DNA from 2 places in the Planococcus notacanthi genome. Region 2 is predicted to be linked to the other one. Evidence: predicted binding sites of a transcription regulator. Region 2 holds the regulator's gene; the other holds the start of a gene.
What was found. Region 2 encodes NrdR, which represses ribonucleotide reductase genes. Its sites were predicted from a motif close to AACACNATATATNGTGTT; they were not measured.

Region 1 (8,128 bases), 210 kb from region 2:
ATAGTCCTGTTCAAAAGCAAGCGTACGGATGCCCAGAGATTTCACGGACTTGACCGTTTCATCCATCAGGTTTTTTTCAGCCTGGATTACATCAAATTCTTTGACTTGTTCTCCGGCTTGTTCTGTATAACGGAAATCCGTGATGAAAACCGCTTGTTCCGCAGTTACAATCGCCAGCCCTGCAGTACCCGTAAATTCGGTGATGTAACGCAAGTTGAAAGGACTGGTGACGAGCAGCGCCTCCACATCCCGTTGTTTCATTTCAGCACGTAATTTTTGAAGTTTCAATGTGTTCATCCTCTCTCCTGTTTTAAGATCAATGCATGCAATGCTAATTTGTAGACATCTTGGCCGAATCCCACAATTTGCCCGATCGTGACCGGCGCAATGTAGGAATGATGGCGAAATTCCTCGCGTTTGTGGACATTCGATATATGTACTTCGATTACTGGCACTTGAATCGCAGCAATGGCGTCACGAATAGCGATGCTTGTATGGGTATATGCTCCAGCATTCAAGACAATGCCGGATAGGCCATCATCGCCCGCTCCGTGAATCCAGTCGATCAATTCCCCTTCATGATTCGACTGGCGGCAAATCAATTCAATATGATGGTGATAAGAAAACTCCACCAGTTCCTGTTCCAATTCCTCCAGCGTAAACGTTCCATACGCTTCTTTCTCCCGCTTGCCCAAGCGATTTAAATTAGGGCCGTTCAAGATCAGCACACGCATTCAGCTTTCCCCTTCCCCTGACACATTCTTCATTATTTTAACATATCGGAACAATCGAGCAACTTTTTAACAGAAAAGCGGAAGCGACCGTGTAGATTCGACGGGCATAAGACAGATCGGCGAAGCGGCGCTCTTTGCCGCACAGCCGGAATGGCTTATGACCCTAGAATCTGGGCGCTGCAGCTGGACAATAGAAAAGCGGAAGCAGTCAAAAATTCAAGCACCATCCAGAAACAAACCATAAAAAAGCGCGATGGCTATTCGGCCATCGCGCTGGTCATTTTACAATCCGCATTTCAGCTGAGCGTTGCAGTTGGTGCATGTGTTGCAGCCGCCCATTTCTTCGACTGTCCCTTTTCGGCAAACCGGGCATGTATCGCCTACTTCTGAACCGATGGTGACATTGGTTGAACGGAGATCCTGAATTGTGTCGATCAAGACGATCGGACGTTTGCCAGTCTCTTCCGGCTGTTGCTCTTCTTCAAATGTGTTTTCTTCGGCCTTCAGCGTCAAGACTTGTGAATCACGGCTGCCATCGACATAAACCGTTCCGCCTTTAGCGCCACCTTTGTAGAGACGCTCATAGACGCCTTCCACCTGTTTGACTGTATAACCTTTTGGAGCGTTGACAGTTTTCGAAATGGATGAGTCGATCCAGCGCTGGATGATGCACTGAACATCCGCATGTGCTTCAGGCGCCAAGTCCATCGATGTCACAAAGGCCTTCGGCAGGTTTTCTTCATCAGCCTCAGGGTTGTTTTTCAGGTATTCACTGACGATGTCTGCTTTCACCTCGATAAATTTGCCAAGGCGTCCACTGCGGTAGTATGTGAATGAATAATAAGGTTCAAGTCCGGTTGATACGCCAACCATCGTCCCAGTGGATCCTGTTGGAGCTACCGTCAACAGATGCGAGTTGCGGATACCTTTTTCAAGTACTGCTTCGCGAACATGTTCCGGCATTCCCTGCATAAATCCTGTTTCTGTGAAAGCTTTGCGGAGTGCTGCCGTCTCTTCATCAGTTTTGCCGATGAGGAACGGGAAGCTGCCGCGTTCTGCTGCTAAGTCTGTCGAAATTTCATAAGCAGCCGTAGCAATCGTCTTGAAGATTTCATCTACAAGCTCGTTGCCTTCCGGAGAACCGTATTCTTTATCGCAATAGATCAATAAATCTGCAAGCCCCATGACTCCCAAGCCAACACGGCGTTCACCAAGTGCCTGAACCTGGTTTTCTTCCAGGAAGTAAGGAGTTGCATCGATGACGTTGTCCTGCATGCGGACACCGACACGAACCGTTTCTTTCAACGCTTCGAAATCGACCGTCTTCGTTTTCGGATCTGCAAACTGCGCCAAGTTGACGGCAGCCAGGTTACAAACAGAATAAGGCGCCAATGGCTGCTCGCCGCAAGGGTTGGTCGCTACGACTTTTTGCCCGTAAGCTGCTGCATTGGTTTTTTCATTGGCATTGTCAATGAAGAAAATACCCGGTTCTGCTGAATAGGTAGCACAAATATTAATCAGGTTCCACAGTTCGCGTGCTTTCATCGTGCGGTAAACACGGACGCCATGGCCCATGCGTTCCCATTCACGGACATCGCCGACTTCCTGCCATTTTTCATTGTAGACAGCCATCTCTTCTTTTGAATACGACTCTACTGCAGGGAAGCGCAGATCGAAGTCTGCATCATTTTCCACTGCTGTCATGAAATCGCTGGTCAATGTGACGGAAATATTGGCGCCTGTCAGGAATTCTTCGTTGTGGACTGAATAAGTTCCGCCATCACGCAGCTTGGTTTCAGCATCGCGCATGATTTTCTCATTGAATCCGCCCATTCCAGGAATCGCACGGTAATTCAGGATCCCTTGGTACATTGCATCTTCCTGCTCTGTCAAAGGTTTGAATTTCAATTTGTCGTGAGCCAATTTTTTGATGGTCTCATCTTCTGTGTTCTCAATCAAATAACGAAGGATGCGCGGGTTCTGCATTTTCGAAATGATGAATTCCGCAATATCCGGATGCCAGTCAGCCAGCATGATCATCTGTGCGCCTCGGCGTGAACCGCCCTGCTCAACAAGATGCGTCAATTTAGCGATATCATCCAGCCACGAAACAGAACCTGATGATTTGCCGTTGACACCGCGTGCCAAGGTGTTGCGCGGGCGAAGTGTCGAACCATTTGTTCCGACACCGCCGCCGCGGCTCATGATTTCCATCACTTGTTTGCGGTGATCGGAAATGCCTTCACGTGAATCTGCCACGAATGGCATTACGTAACAGTTGAAGTACGTTACGTCCGTATCAGCACCCGCTCCGTATAGGACACGTCCAGCCGGAATGAATTTCAATCCAACCAATTGCTGATAGAATTTTTCAAACCATTCCTGGCGCTTTTCAGCTGTTTCTTCTACAGAGGCAAGCCCCGTTGCATTGCGTTTGGCGATCTGCTCGTAAAACACTTCAAGCGGTTTTTCAATCACGTCGATCGGGCGATTGACGATGCCTACCTGCTGCTCTTCCGGTTTGTCGATTGCACTTCTGTAATCTTCTTCGATCCAAACCTGTGCTTTATTGGCCTGGTGATCGATGGAAACGATGTAGCCAAGGCCGCGCGCCGGGAATTTCGGATCTTCTTTGACAGTCAATACAACAAAATCGCCTGCCTTGAGTGTTTTCTTCTCCGTGTCCTTAAAGGAATAACGGTCGATCATCACGAGGCGCGATACACCTTTATGCGTCAGTTTCATGTCAGGAGTAATTGCATGTACCTGGGGAAACGATTCGATATCTTTGTTTAAAGCTCTTGCATTCAACGAATATTGGGATTGTGTGGCGGAAACCATTTGACAATTCCTCCTTTGTGTTATATGGAGTTAGATACTATATATAGTATTAATTCAATTCCCATCATACTATATGTTGAAACTTCTTTTCAATAACAATTTTATGATGGAAATGATTGAAGCAATGAAAAGCTTTATTTACCAACGTTTCCAGCTTTGGAAATCTACAAAATGAGCCTAAAGACTCTCACGCGCGAAAATTCCATTCCGAATTTCCATATTTTATTTTTTCCAAAGCCTTGACATCCGCCAATTGTTGTACGGTCAAATTATAGGATTCCAGACTGATCGACAAGGCCTGTTCGAAACCGGCTTTAAACGCACGGATACACTCATCCGGCGTCACGGGTTTTTCACGGAGCGAATTGATCGATACTGCTTTTTCCGGAATTTTGCTGCGCATGCGCTCTTTGGCAGCTTCACTGGAAAACTTGAAAACCGACAATAGCTTCTCGGCATCCAGATCTATCAGTATAGCACCATGTTGCAGGATGACGCCTTTTTGGCGCGTTTGGGCACTGCCCGCTACTTTCTTTCCTTCTACGACCATTTCATACCAGCTCGGTGCATCGAAACAAACCGCTGATTTCGGTTTTTTCAAATCGGCCCGTTTTTCTTCTGTATCCGGCACCGAGAAATAGGCGTCCAACCCCAAATTTTTAAACCCTTCCAACAACCCTTCGCTCAATACGCGATAAGCTTCTGTTACGGTTTCGGGCATCTCCGGGTAATCTTCACTGACGATGATGCTATATGTAAGTTCATGCTCATGGAGAACACCTCTGCCTCCTGTAGGCCGACGGACAAATCCAAGGCCAAGCCGGTCGACGGCTTCCATATCAATTTCTTTTTCTACGTTCTGAAAATAACCGATCGATAAGGCAGCAGGCTGCCAGCTGTAAAAACGGATGACGGGCGGAATAAGCCCTTCACTATGCCATGCCAGCAAGGCTTCATCAAGCGCCATGTTGAACGCTGGACTGCCGGCACCGGAATTTATAAAAATCCATTTTGGATATTTCACAAGATCGCCTCCTATTTCCGATAATTAGTGTAACATTGGCATTGAATATCCGTCATCTCTTCTCTTATAATAAAGGAAGATGAGAAAGGGGCAAGAACATTGGAATTTCTGTACATCACGATCGCCATCGTATTGGCAATCATCATTTACGCGGTCATTTCTTATTTCCGCATCAAAAAAGCTGTCACTAACCTGACACAGGAGCAATTTATCGAAGGCTACCGCAGAGCACAATTGATTGATGTGCGCGAACCGAAAGATTTTGCTGCTGGCCATATTCTGGGAGCGCGCAATATTCCGCAAACGCAATTGCGCCAACGCTATAAGGAAATCCGTTCAGACAAGCCGGTTTACCTGTATGACCAAAACGGAGCACGCAGTGGACGGGTAGCTATTTTCCTTAAGAAAAAAGGCTACAATCAATTGTTCCAGCTTCAAGGCGGTTTCAAGCAATGGACCGGAAAAATCAAATCCAAATCCTAGGCTTCAAAAACCCTTTCTTAACCGGAAGGGTTTTCTCTATTTGCTAGGCTAATAAAAAAGTAGACAAGACGCTCTCCATCTTACCCCTCACTGAAATAATGCGGATAGCGGCTTCTTGAAGCGCACACAAAACGATTTACAGGCTTCCCGGTAGTATCTCGTCGACAAACATAACTTCCCCAATAAAGCGACGATGTTGAGACAGTTCCATTAGAAAAGCGTGGAAGCCAAGTGGCTTCCACGCTTTTTATTCATTTCCCTGCAGCAACCGAACGATACAACTGGGAATTATCGTACTTTATTCAGCTTTATAATAACGGAGCACAGGCTGGCGCGCCGCTTTTGTTTCATCCAAACGGTTGATGACAGTGGTATGCGGTGCATTTTGGACGATTTCAGGATTTTCTTCTACTTCTTTCGCAATCTGGATCATCGCATCGACAAATGCATCCAAAGTTTCTTTGGATTCTGTTTCAGTAGGCTCGATCATCATGCCTTCTTCCACATTCAACGGGAAGTAGATTGTCGGTGGATGGTAGCCAAAATCAAGCAGGCGTTTCGCCATATCCAATGTACGGACACCCAGTTTCTTCTGGCGGCGGCCGCTTAAGACGAATTCATGCTTGCAGTGACGGTCATACGGCAAATCGAAATGAGGCTGCAGCCTGCGCATCATGTAATTGGCATTTAGTACAGCATATTCGGTAACTGCCTTTAGGCCATCTGGTCCCATAGAGCGGATATACGTGTAGGCACGTACGTTGATGCCGAAGTTGCCATAGAACGGTTTGACTCGGCCAATGGAATCCGGGCGGTCGTAATCGAACGTATAAGCATCATCTTTTTTCACCAGTACCGGTTTCGGCAAGTACGGCAACAGATCATTTTTAACGCCGACAGGGCCTGAACCAGGTCCACCACCGCCATGAGGTCCGGTGAAGGTCTTGTGCAAGTTCAGGTGAACCACATCAAAGCCCATATCTCCCGGGCGTGCTTTAGACATAACTGCGTTCAAGTTGGCGCCATCGTAATACAGCTTGCCGCCGACTTCATGAATGATCGCAGCCATTTCCAGAATCTGCTCTTCAAACAAGCCGAGCGTATTCGGGTTTGTCAGCATTAATGCTGCTGTGTCTTCTCCAACCACGCGTTTCAAATCTTCCAGGTCTACTAGTCCTTGGTCACTTGATTTGACGGTCACGGTCTCAAAACCGGCAACGGTTGCTGAAGCCGGGTTTGTGCCGTGCGCTGAATCGGGAACAATGACTTTCGTCCGTTTAAAGTCACCGCGCGCTTCGTGGTAGGCACGGATCATCATCAATCCGGTCCATTCACCATGTGCACCTGCAGCTGGCTGCAACGTCACTTCATCCATACCGGTAATTTCTTTCAAATGCTCCTGCAAGTCAAACATCAAAGCAAGAGCCCCTTGAACCGTTTTTTCATCCTGCAGCGGATGGATGTTCGCGAACCCTGGGAAACGTGCTACTGTTTCGTTGATTTTCGGATTGTATTTCATTGTGCACGAGCCGAGCGGATAGAAGCCTGAATCCACACCGTGGTTCCGGTTAGACAGCGCCGTGTAATGGCGCATGATATCCAGTTCGGAAACTTCCGGCAGTTCTGCCGCTTCTGTACGGATCAAGTCAGCCGGCAATAGTTCGCTCAAATCCACTTCTGGTACATCAAGTGTCGGAAGGCTATAGCCGACGCGGCCTTCTTTGGTCAATTCAAAAATTAGCGCTTGGTTGTCCTTATGCATGAGTAGCCCCCACTTCCTGCACTTTGGCAGCGATTTCCTGCACGAATGCATCGATTTCTTCCTTTGTCCGTTGTTCAGTAACAGCAACCAGCATATGGCCACTCAATTCGTTATAGCTCAATCCAAGGTCATAACCGCCGATCATGCCGTTTTCAAACAGACGATCGTTCAACTGTTTAACGGATTCTTTCGTTTTCACAACGATTTCATTAAAATGAGCGCCTTCAAATGCAATTTCAAGGCCTGCTTTTTTCAATTGCTGTTTCATATAATGGGTCTTCACGATATTTTGCTTGGCAATTTCTTGTGTACCGACTTTGCCGAGTGCTGTCATCGCTACAGATGCAGCCAATGCGTTCAATGCTTGGTTGGAACAGATATTCGATGTCGCTTTGTCGCGGCGGATATGCTGTTCGCGTGCCTGCAACGTCAAAACGAATCCACGACGGCCTTCTTCATCCGTCGTTTCACCGACTAAACGGCCAGGTACTTTACGCATCAATTTCTTCGTCACAGCGAAATAACCGCAATGAGGTCCACCGAAAGCTTCCGGAATGCCGAAAGGCTGTGCATCGCCCACTGTAATATCAGCGCCAAGCTGTCCTGGAGAAGTCAAAGCACCGAGTGCCAATGGGTTGGAAGAAACCGATAGCAATGCACCGGCCCCGTGGACAATCGGTTCGATCGCTTTAAGGTTTTCAACTTGTCCAAAGAAGTTCGGGTACTGAATCATCACCGTTGCTACGTTTTCATCGATCATTTCCGTCAAAGCGTCCATATCCGTGTGTCCGTCTTTCAATGGAATTTCAACAACCTCGATCGACTGGCCAAGTGCGTAGCTTCGGACAACAGCACGTGATTCCGGGTGGACTGCACGCGAAACCAGGATTTTTTTGCGTCTCGTGTGTCCAGCAGCAAGCATTCCAGCTTCAGCAAGCGCAGTTCCGCCGTCATACATGGATGAGTTGGCAATGTCCATACCTGTCAATTCACTGATCATGGTCTGGAATTCAAAAATCGCCTGCAATTCGCCTTGAGAAATTTCAGGCTGATAAGGAGTATAAGCCGTATAAAATTCAGAACGGGAAATTACATGATCCACAATAATCGGTTTGTAATGGTCGTATACACCAGCTCCTAAAAACGATGCATAGCGGTTGGTGTCGGCATTTTGAGCAGCAAGCTGTGCCAATTCCTTTGTCAATGAAGACTCGGATTTAGCAGGCTTAATGTTGTATTCGCCTTTGAAACGAACTTTTTCCGGGATATCGGAAAACAATTCAT
Region 2 (8,128 bases):
TCACCCGAAAAGGCATCACCGATATTGAGAAATATACAGTAGAACATATTAAAGAAAAGTATGGACTGACACCTCTTCAAATCATCGACATGAAAGGGCTGATGGGCGACTCTTCAGATAATATTCCGGGTGTGCCGGGTGTCGGTGAAAAAACGGCGTTGAAATTGTTGGCAGCCCATGGATCGGTTGAAGGCGTCTATGAAGCCATTGAACAGCAAAAAGGAAAAATGAAGGAAAAGTTGGTTGCCAATGAAGATCTTGCCTATATCAGCAAACAACTGGCTACCATCGAACGCAATGCACCGATTGACATCAGCATCGAGGAATTAAGCTATGCAGGACCGGACCAGGATGAATTGGTGAAAGTTTGGAATGAACTGGCGTTTAAATCCTTATTGGAGAAAATGGATTATACAGCTGAAGAAACCGTCAAAGAAGAATTGACATTCGAAGTGCTGTCGACTGTGGATCCGGCTATTCTGAAGGATGAAATGGCGGTTCACCTGGAATTGTATGATGAGCATTACCATAGCTGTGATTTGCTTGGGGTCTCTCTGGCGACTGACACGGAAACGTATGTGATTCCCATGGAGGTTGTGGAGCAGTCGAAGGAATTCCGTGATTGGTTCAAAGATCCATCGAAGAAAAAATTCATGGCGGATTCGAAAGCCGCAACCGCAGCATTTTTGCGCTGTGGCATTGAGCTGAAAGGCGTCGATTTCGATTTGATGCTGGGCGCTTACATCGTCAATCCTTCGCTCACTTACACGGATATGGCGAGCATTGTGCAAGAGTATGGCTATACAGATGTTTCCACCAATGAGCAGATTTACGGAAAAGGCGCTAAGAAGAAAGTGCCGGAAGATTCAATTCTACACGAGCATATCGCCAGAAAAGCACGGACCATTTGGAAAGTGCGTCCGTTGGTCGTAGACAAGCTGGAAGAAAACGAGCAATTTGATTTGTATGACAAACTGGAATTGCCGCTAGCGACTGTTCTTGGCCAAATGGAATCATTGGGCGTCATGGTCGACCGCAACCAATTATCCGAAATGGGCAAGGAATTGTCCCATAAACTGGAGAAAATCGAGTCGGACATTTACAGTCTGGCTGGACAGGAATTCAATATCAATTCACCGAAGCAACTGGGTGTAGTCCTGTTTGAGCATTTGGGATTGCCGGCGTTGAAGAAAACGAAGACAGGCTATTCAACAGCAGCGGACGTCCTGGAGAAACTGGAAGGCCAGCATGAAATTATTTCCCATATCTTGTTGTACCGCCAATTAGGCAAGTTGTTGTCTACTTATATAGAAGGTTTATTGAAAGAAATCCATAAAGACGGCAAAGTCCATACACGCTTCCAGCAAGCACTGACGACAACGGGACGCCTCAGTTCCACCAATCCGAATCTGCAGAACATTCCTGTGCGCCTGGAAGAAGGACGCAAGATCCGCAAAGCCTTTGTTCCATCCGAACCGGGCTGGGTGATGGTGGCCGCCGATTATTCGCAGATTGAATTACGAGTATTGGCGGATATGTCGGAAGATGAGCGATTGGTTCAGGCATTTAAAGACGATCGCGATATCCATACGACGACAGCAAGCGATGTTTTCCACGTGCCTGAAGAACAAGTTACCGGCGATATGCGAAGAGCGGCAAAAGCCGTCAACTTCGGAATTGTCTACGGCATCAGCGATTATGGCCTGTCACAGAACCTGAACATCACCCGGAAAGAAGCGGCAGCATTTATCGAGCGTTATTTCGAAAGCTTCCCTGGCGTTAAGACGTATATGACTACTATTGTTGCAGATGCCAAGCGGGATGGGTTTGTGACGACTTTGATGAACCGCCGGCGTTACTTGCCGGACATTACCAGCTCGAATTTCAATTTGCGCAGTTTTGCTGAGCGGACGGCAATGAATACACCGATTCAAGGCAGTGCAGCAGACATCATCAAAAAAGCTATGATCGATATGGATGCCGCATTAGAGCGTGAAGATATGCAAACGCGCATGTTGCTGCAAGTGCATGATGAATTGATTTTTGAAGCACCGCCGGAAGAAGTGGACAAACTCATGAAATTGGTGCCTGAAATAATGGAAAATGCAGTGAAGCTGAGCGTTCCATTAAAAGTCGACATTGCACAAGGCGACACTTGGTACGACACTAAATGACAGGAGGGCAACGATATGCCTGAACTTCCGGAAGTGGAAGGTGTCGTTCGGCAGATCCGCCCCGTCTCTATTGGAAAAAAGATTGAAGCAGTAGAAGTTTCAGACACCATCCGTGTGTCGAAAACGAACGGCAAAGAAGCGATCATTAAACGGATGGAAGCTGACCGGTTTATCGATAGCCTGGTCGGTGCACAAATCATCCGTGTCGAACGGCGCAGCAAATACATTTATTTTACATTGCGAAATGAAAACGAATTTTTATTGGTCAATCATTTGGGGATGTCGGGAGCCTGGTTTTATGTCGACCAGCTGCAGTCCATTCCTGAAGACAAATTCCGGCGGCATGTCCATGTGGTCCTAACATTAAGCGATGGCAATTTACTGGCGTTTTCTGATATCCGCCGCTTCGGGGAAATGAGGGTATTGCAGGAAGAGGCGGATTTTCCGCCCTTGCTGCTGATGGCACCAGAGCCTTTTGAAGCAGTCGCCCTCGATCATTTCCTTTTGATGGCGGAAAGCCCAAAATACCGGAACAAGGCCATCAAAGAAGTGATCATGGATGGCCAGGTCATTTCTGGCTGCGGCAACATTTATGCTACTGAAGCGCTTTTTAAAATGAAAATTCACCCGAAACGGGCTGCCAGCCGGATCAGCAAAAAACGCAAAGTGGAACTATTCGAAGCCATTGTGGCCGTTTTACTGGAAAGCATTGAAGCAGGAGGCAGTACCATTTCGGATTACCGCAACATCAACGGCGTATCGGGCAGCATGCAAAACCGTTTTGGCATGTATGGAAAAAAACAATGCATGGTATGTGGAACGATGACAAAAACCTTGAAAATAGGCGGGCGGGCATCGGTTTACTGTCCCGCTTGCCAGAAATGAGGATGGATGATGATCATTGGATTGACAGGCAGTATTGCCAGTGGAAAAAGCACGGTATCGGAAATGCTGAAAAACTCTGGATATCCGATTATTGATGCGGACCTTGTTGCGCGTCAGGTTGTAGAACCAGGTTCCGATACACTCGAACAAATTGAACAGGCATTCGGTCCGGAGGTAATTCGGGAAGATGGAACGATGGACCGGCCAAAAGTGGGGGAAATCATTTTCAACGATCCCGCCAAGAGGAAAATCCTGAATGACATAATCCACCCGGCCATCCGCCAGGAAATGCTTCAGCAGCGCCATGATTACATGACAGAAGGATATAAGACCATCGTTATGGACATTCCCTTGTTGTTTGAAAGCCGCCTTCAGCATCTGGTGGATAAAATTCTGGTCGTCAGCGTAACAGAAGAAAATCAATTCAACCGGTTGGTGGAGCGAAACGGCTTTACGGAAAAAGAGGCACGGGCTCGCATCAGTTCACAATTGCCGATGTCGGTGAAAGAAGATGGTGCGGATGCGGTTATATACAATAATGGAACATTGGATGAAACAAAATGGCAATTGAACAGAATTTTGGATAACTGGAAAGCGAGTCCAGAAAAAGAATAGAGATATGTGGTTTTTAAGGTTCTCTAAATGGTTAATTGTGTTATACTATATAAGAAATTAAAAACATCAGTATAACTTAATTATAAACGGAGGACTCCCACATGACAGTTTCTATTGCAATTAACGGATTTGGCCGTATTGGCCGTATGGTTTTCAGACAGGCGATAATGATGGACGATGTCACAATTACGGCAGTCAACGCCACTCATCCAGCTGAAACCCTGGCGCATTTGATTAAGTATGACACAAATCACGGCACCTTCGCAGGTGACGTATCTTCAGAAGAGGATGCATTAATTGTTAACGGGAAACGTGTTCAATTGGTAAGCGAACGCAATCCTTTGAATCTGCCATGGAAAGAAATGGGCATTGATATTGTCATTGAAGCGACAGGCAAATTCAATTCACGCGAGAAAGCGGCTCAGCATTTAGAAGCAGGAGCTAAGAAAGTCATTTTGACGGCACCTGGCAAAAAAGAGGATATCACGATCGTTATGGGCGTCAACGATGAAAAGTTGGATATCGACCAACATGACATCATCTCCAATGCAAGCTGCACAACAAACTGTCTTGCACCTGTTGTCAAAGTGCTCCATGACAAATTTGGCATCGAAAACGGTTTGATGACGACAATCCACTCTTACACAAATGACCAGCAGAACTTAGATAACCCGCATAAAGATCTTCGCCGGGCACGGGCATGTGCACAATCCATCATTCCAACTTCTACAGGTGCTGCGAAAGCGTTATCATTAGTATTGCCTGAATTACAGGGCAAACTTCATGGTATGGCATTGCGTGTACCGACACCGAATGTATCTCTTGTGGATTTGGTAGTTGACCTGGAGACAGGAGTGACCATCGAAGAAGTCAATCAGGCTTTTGTCGAAGCATCTGAAAATGGTTTAGCTGGAATTTTAAGCTTAACGATGGAGCCGTTGGTTTCTGTCGACTTCAACAGCAATCCTAGTTCAGCGATTATAGACGGTTTGTCGACAATGGTCATTGGTGACCGGAAAGTGAAAGTTCTGGCATGGTATGATAACGAATGGGGCTATTCAGCACGTGTCATCGATTTGACCAAAAAAGTTGCTCAGGCTATGGTACTGGTATCTAAATAAGGTCTTACATCCCGTTTCTTCCAGAACGTCTGGAGAAACGGGGTTTTTTTATGGAAAATTTAATGAAAGTTTTTCAATATCCAAAAGATATTATTATTGCAATTGCGATAAATCCGTTTTATACTATGAATCGTAGTTGAAAAACGACTACCACTTCTGAATTTCCATCATGTACCTCGGAATTAGGAGCGTAAGATTTTTATTCACATGACTGCTTAAAGGGTTAGGACCTCTTTGGACTAACTTTCCCCCGTGGTAGTCAACTTTGAATATTTTGCGCAAAAAACAAAATGATATCAAAGGGGGAAAACGAACCATGGAAACAATGGGACGTCACGTAATTGCAGAACTTTGGCAGTGTGATTTTGACAAATTAAACGATATGGATTTTATCGAACAAACTTTTGTTGATGCTGCACTCAAATCTGGAGCTGAAGTAAGAGAGGTAGCTTTTCATAAATTCGCGCCACAAGGTGTCAGCGGAGTTGTGATCATCTCTGAATCTCACTTAACCATCCACAGCTTCCCGGAACACGGCTATGCAAGTGTAGATGTTTATACTTGCGGCGATTTAGATCCAACTATTGCAGCGAAATATATCGCAGAAGCGCTAGGGTCAACCTCAAGTGAGCTTGTCGAAATTCCGCGCGGTATGGGTCCGGTCAGTGTTGAGAAATCCAAAGTTTCAGTAACTGTATAATCCATTAAACAAAAAACACTAAGCAGGGGACAAAATCCTCTGCTTTTTCTATTTTCCCAATGAATTTTTGTTATACTAGATACACTAGATAGAGAAGTTAGGGAGATGTCGAAATGAAATGTCCAGCTTGCCAACATAACGGCACACGTGTTGTCGATTCACGGCCAATCGATGAAATGAAGTCAATCAGAAGGCGCAGAGAATGTGAGTCATGCGGTTACCGCTTTACCACTTTCGAAAAAGTCGAAGAAATGCCGCTGATTGTCGTCAAAAAAGATGGGTCACGTGAAGAGTTCAGCCGTGAAAAAGTATTGCGGGGCTTAATTCGTGCTTGCGAAAAACGGCCGGTATCTTTGGAAGTATTGGAAGAAGTCGTCTTTACGATCGAGAAAGACCTGCGCCGAGCAGGCAACCCGGAAGTGAAATCCGAAGAAGTCGGTGAATTGGTCATGAACCGGCTGGCAACAATCGATGAAGTGGCATATGTGCGCTTCGCCTCTGTTTACCGCCAATTCAAAGACATTACAGTCTTTATCGACGAACTGAAGGATTTGCTCAATAAAAGTCCGGAAGATAAGAAAAGCGAATAAGGCGGTGACTTATGACTGCGTATTATAAAGAATTACAAGCTGCTGATCCGTATCGGATCCGCTTGCCGTACCCGTTCTCAAATTATGACCGGCAATTGTTGACGATGCTGTATCAGCCGATGATTGGAGCGGAAGCCATCGCGTTGTATTTGACGCTGTGGGCGGAAGCAGAAGGCGCTAAGGAAGAGGCAACGCATTACACGCTGATGAATACATTGGGAAACCCCATCGCGAAAATTTTTGAAGCAAGAATTCAATTGGAAGCGATCGGTTTGCTGAAGACTTATCGGAAAAACACGGATGACCGCTGCTTTATCTATGAGTTATGTCCGCCGTTAGACCCGAAAACCTTTTTTATGGATCCTTTGTTGTCGATGTTCCTATTCAGCAAAATCGGTGAAACGTCTTATCGCCGTGTACGCGATCGTTTTCTTGTGCACAATGAAATCCCTTCGGATTTTGACGAAGTGTCGCGGACGTTCACGGATATTTTCCAGCCTGTCCATGCGAAAGCAGGATATCCTCCGGCACAGCAGGATTTGCAGGAACGGAAAAAAGGTGGATACGAATCTGATTTCGAGTTTGATTTTACTTTGCTTCGCCAAGGACTGTCAGAACAGCTGGTGCCTCGGCGAGTTTTGACCGCTGTCATCAGAGAGTTCATTTCCAAACTGGCTTATCTGTATGGATGGGGGCCATTGGAAATGCAAAAAGTGGTTTTGCTGGCGATTGAAGACGATTACCGTTTGACGGTGGAGGGGCTGAAACGAGCAGCATCCGAGTACTATAAATTGACAGTTTCCACTACTGCTCCTCAGCTCGTCCAAATGCAGAAGGAAACTCCGAAACTGCCGGAAACAGAAGGAGAGGAAGTTCCGAAAACCAAACAGGACGAATTGCTGGCCTATTTGGAAACGGCGCCACCGATTCAAGTGCTCCGCGACATCGCTGATGGCAACGAACCGCTGCCGGCAGATGTCCAGCTGGCCAATCAGTTGGTGGTAACCCATGGCATGAAGCCGGCTGTCGTCAATGTGCTGCTCCAGTATGTACTCTTGCGTACTGATATGAAACTGACAAAGGCGTACGTGGAAAAAATCGCTTCGCATTGGCTGCGCAAAAATGTTACTACGGCAAAAGAAGCGATGGAACTGGCTCGCGTCGAGCATATGCAGTATATGAAGTGGAAATCAGAAGGCTCGCCTACGACAGTTGCCAAGCCGTTTACAGGCAACGGAAACCGAAAACCGCTGCGTGAAGAAAAGCTGCCGGAATGGTTCCATAATAAGGATCAGGCACGTGTCGTCAAGACCGGACCGAAAAACGATAGCCTGGAAGTGGAAAAACAAAAACTTCTTGCGAAACTTGCGCTGAAGAAAGGAAAAGGTGGTTAAATGGAACCGATTCGTGAAACATTGAAACGTGTAGTCAATGCGCCTGCTTTCTCTGAGCGATACAACGACATGCGCAAAGAAGTGCTGGCCCATCCCGGGGTCCAAAAATTCCGGGAAGACCATGCAGACGAAATAGATGATTCCACCATTGATAGAGGGCTTGGGAAGTTATATGAATATATTGATCAGTCCCATGACTGCAATAAATGCCCAAGTGTAGATGCATGCATCAACCATTTGAAAGGTTTCGAACCGAATCTGGTATTGGAGCGCGGCACCATCGGCATCTCTTACACCAAATGCCGTTTGAAAGAAGCCGCAGACAACAAACGCCATGCCTCTTCACTGATTCACAGCATGTACATGCCGAAAGAAGTCATGCAGGCGACATTGGATAAATTTGATGCAGACGAAAGCCGGATGGAAGCGTTGATGGCTGTCGGGGAATTTCTGGATCAGGTGACTGGGCCTGGCAGCCTGCCTGAAAAAGGCTTGTATTTGTACGGTCAATTCGGCATCGGCAAATCGTATTTATTGAGCGCAGCCGCCAACGAACTGGCCGAACTGAATGTCAAAACGGTATTGGTGTTCGTCCCTGAATTCATGCGGGAAATGAAACAAGCAATCGGTGACCAGACCTTGCAGGAGA

Region 1: the regulator NrdR is predicted to act here: its motif matches at 3,609-3,626, upstream of QMA01_RS05790 (vitamin B12-dependent ribonucleotide reductase).

Annotation. Positions count from the first base shown of each region.
Region 1 covers NZ_JASDCQ010000001.1:1,183,778-1,191,905, forward strand. Annotated here, with positions in the region: gene QMA01_RS05780 (M24 family metallopeptidase) at 1-297, opposite strand, end outside; gene aroQ (type II 3-dehydroquinate dehydratase) at 294-734, opposite strand; gene QMA01_RS05790 (vitamin B12-dependent ribonucleotide reductase) at 1,017-3,575, opposite strand; gene QMA01_RS05795 (lipoate--protein ligase family protein) at 3,763-4,599, opposite strand; gene QMA01_RS05800 (rhodanese-like domain-containing protein) at 4,699-5,082, shown strand; gene gcvPB (aminomethyl-transferring glycine dehydrogenase subunit GcvPB) at 5,381-6,844, opposite strand; gene gcvPA (aminomethyl-transferring glycine dehydrogenase subunit GcvPA) at 6,837-8,128, opposite strand, start outside.
Region 2 covers NZ_JASDCQ010000001.1:1,390,469-1,398,596, reverse strand. Annotated here, with positions in the region: gene polA (DNA polymerase I) at 1-2,174, shown strand, start outside; gene mutM (bifunctional DNA-formamidopyrimidine glycosylase/DNA-(apurinic or apyrimidinic site) lyase) at 2,190-3,059, shown strand; gene coaE (dephospho-CoA kinase) at 3,069-3,674, shown strand; gene QMA01_RS06825 (glyceraldehyde-3-phosphate dehydrogenase) at 3,776-4,795, shown strand; gene speD (adenosylmethionine decarboxylase) at 5,112-5,495, shown strand; gene nrdR (transcriptional regulator NrdR) at 5,609-6,085, shown strand; gene QMA01_RS06810 (replication initiation and membrane attachment family protein) at 6,097-7,479, shown strand; gene dnaI (primosomal protein DnaI) at 7,480-8,128, shown strand, end outside.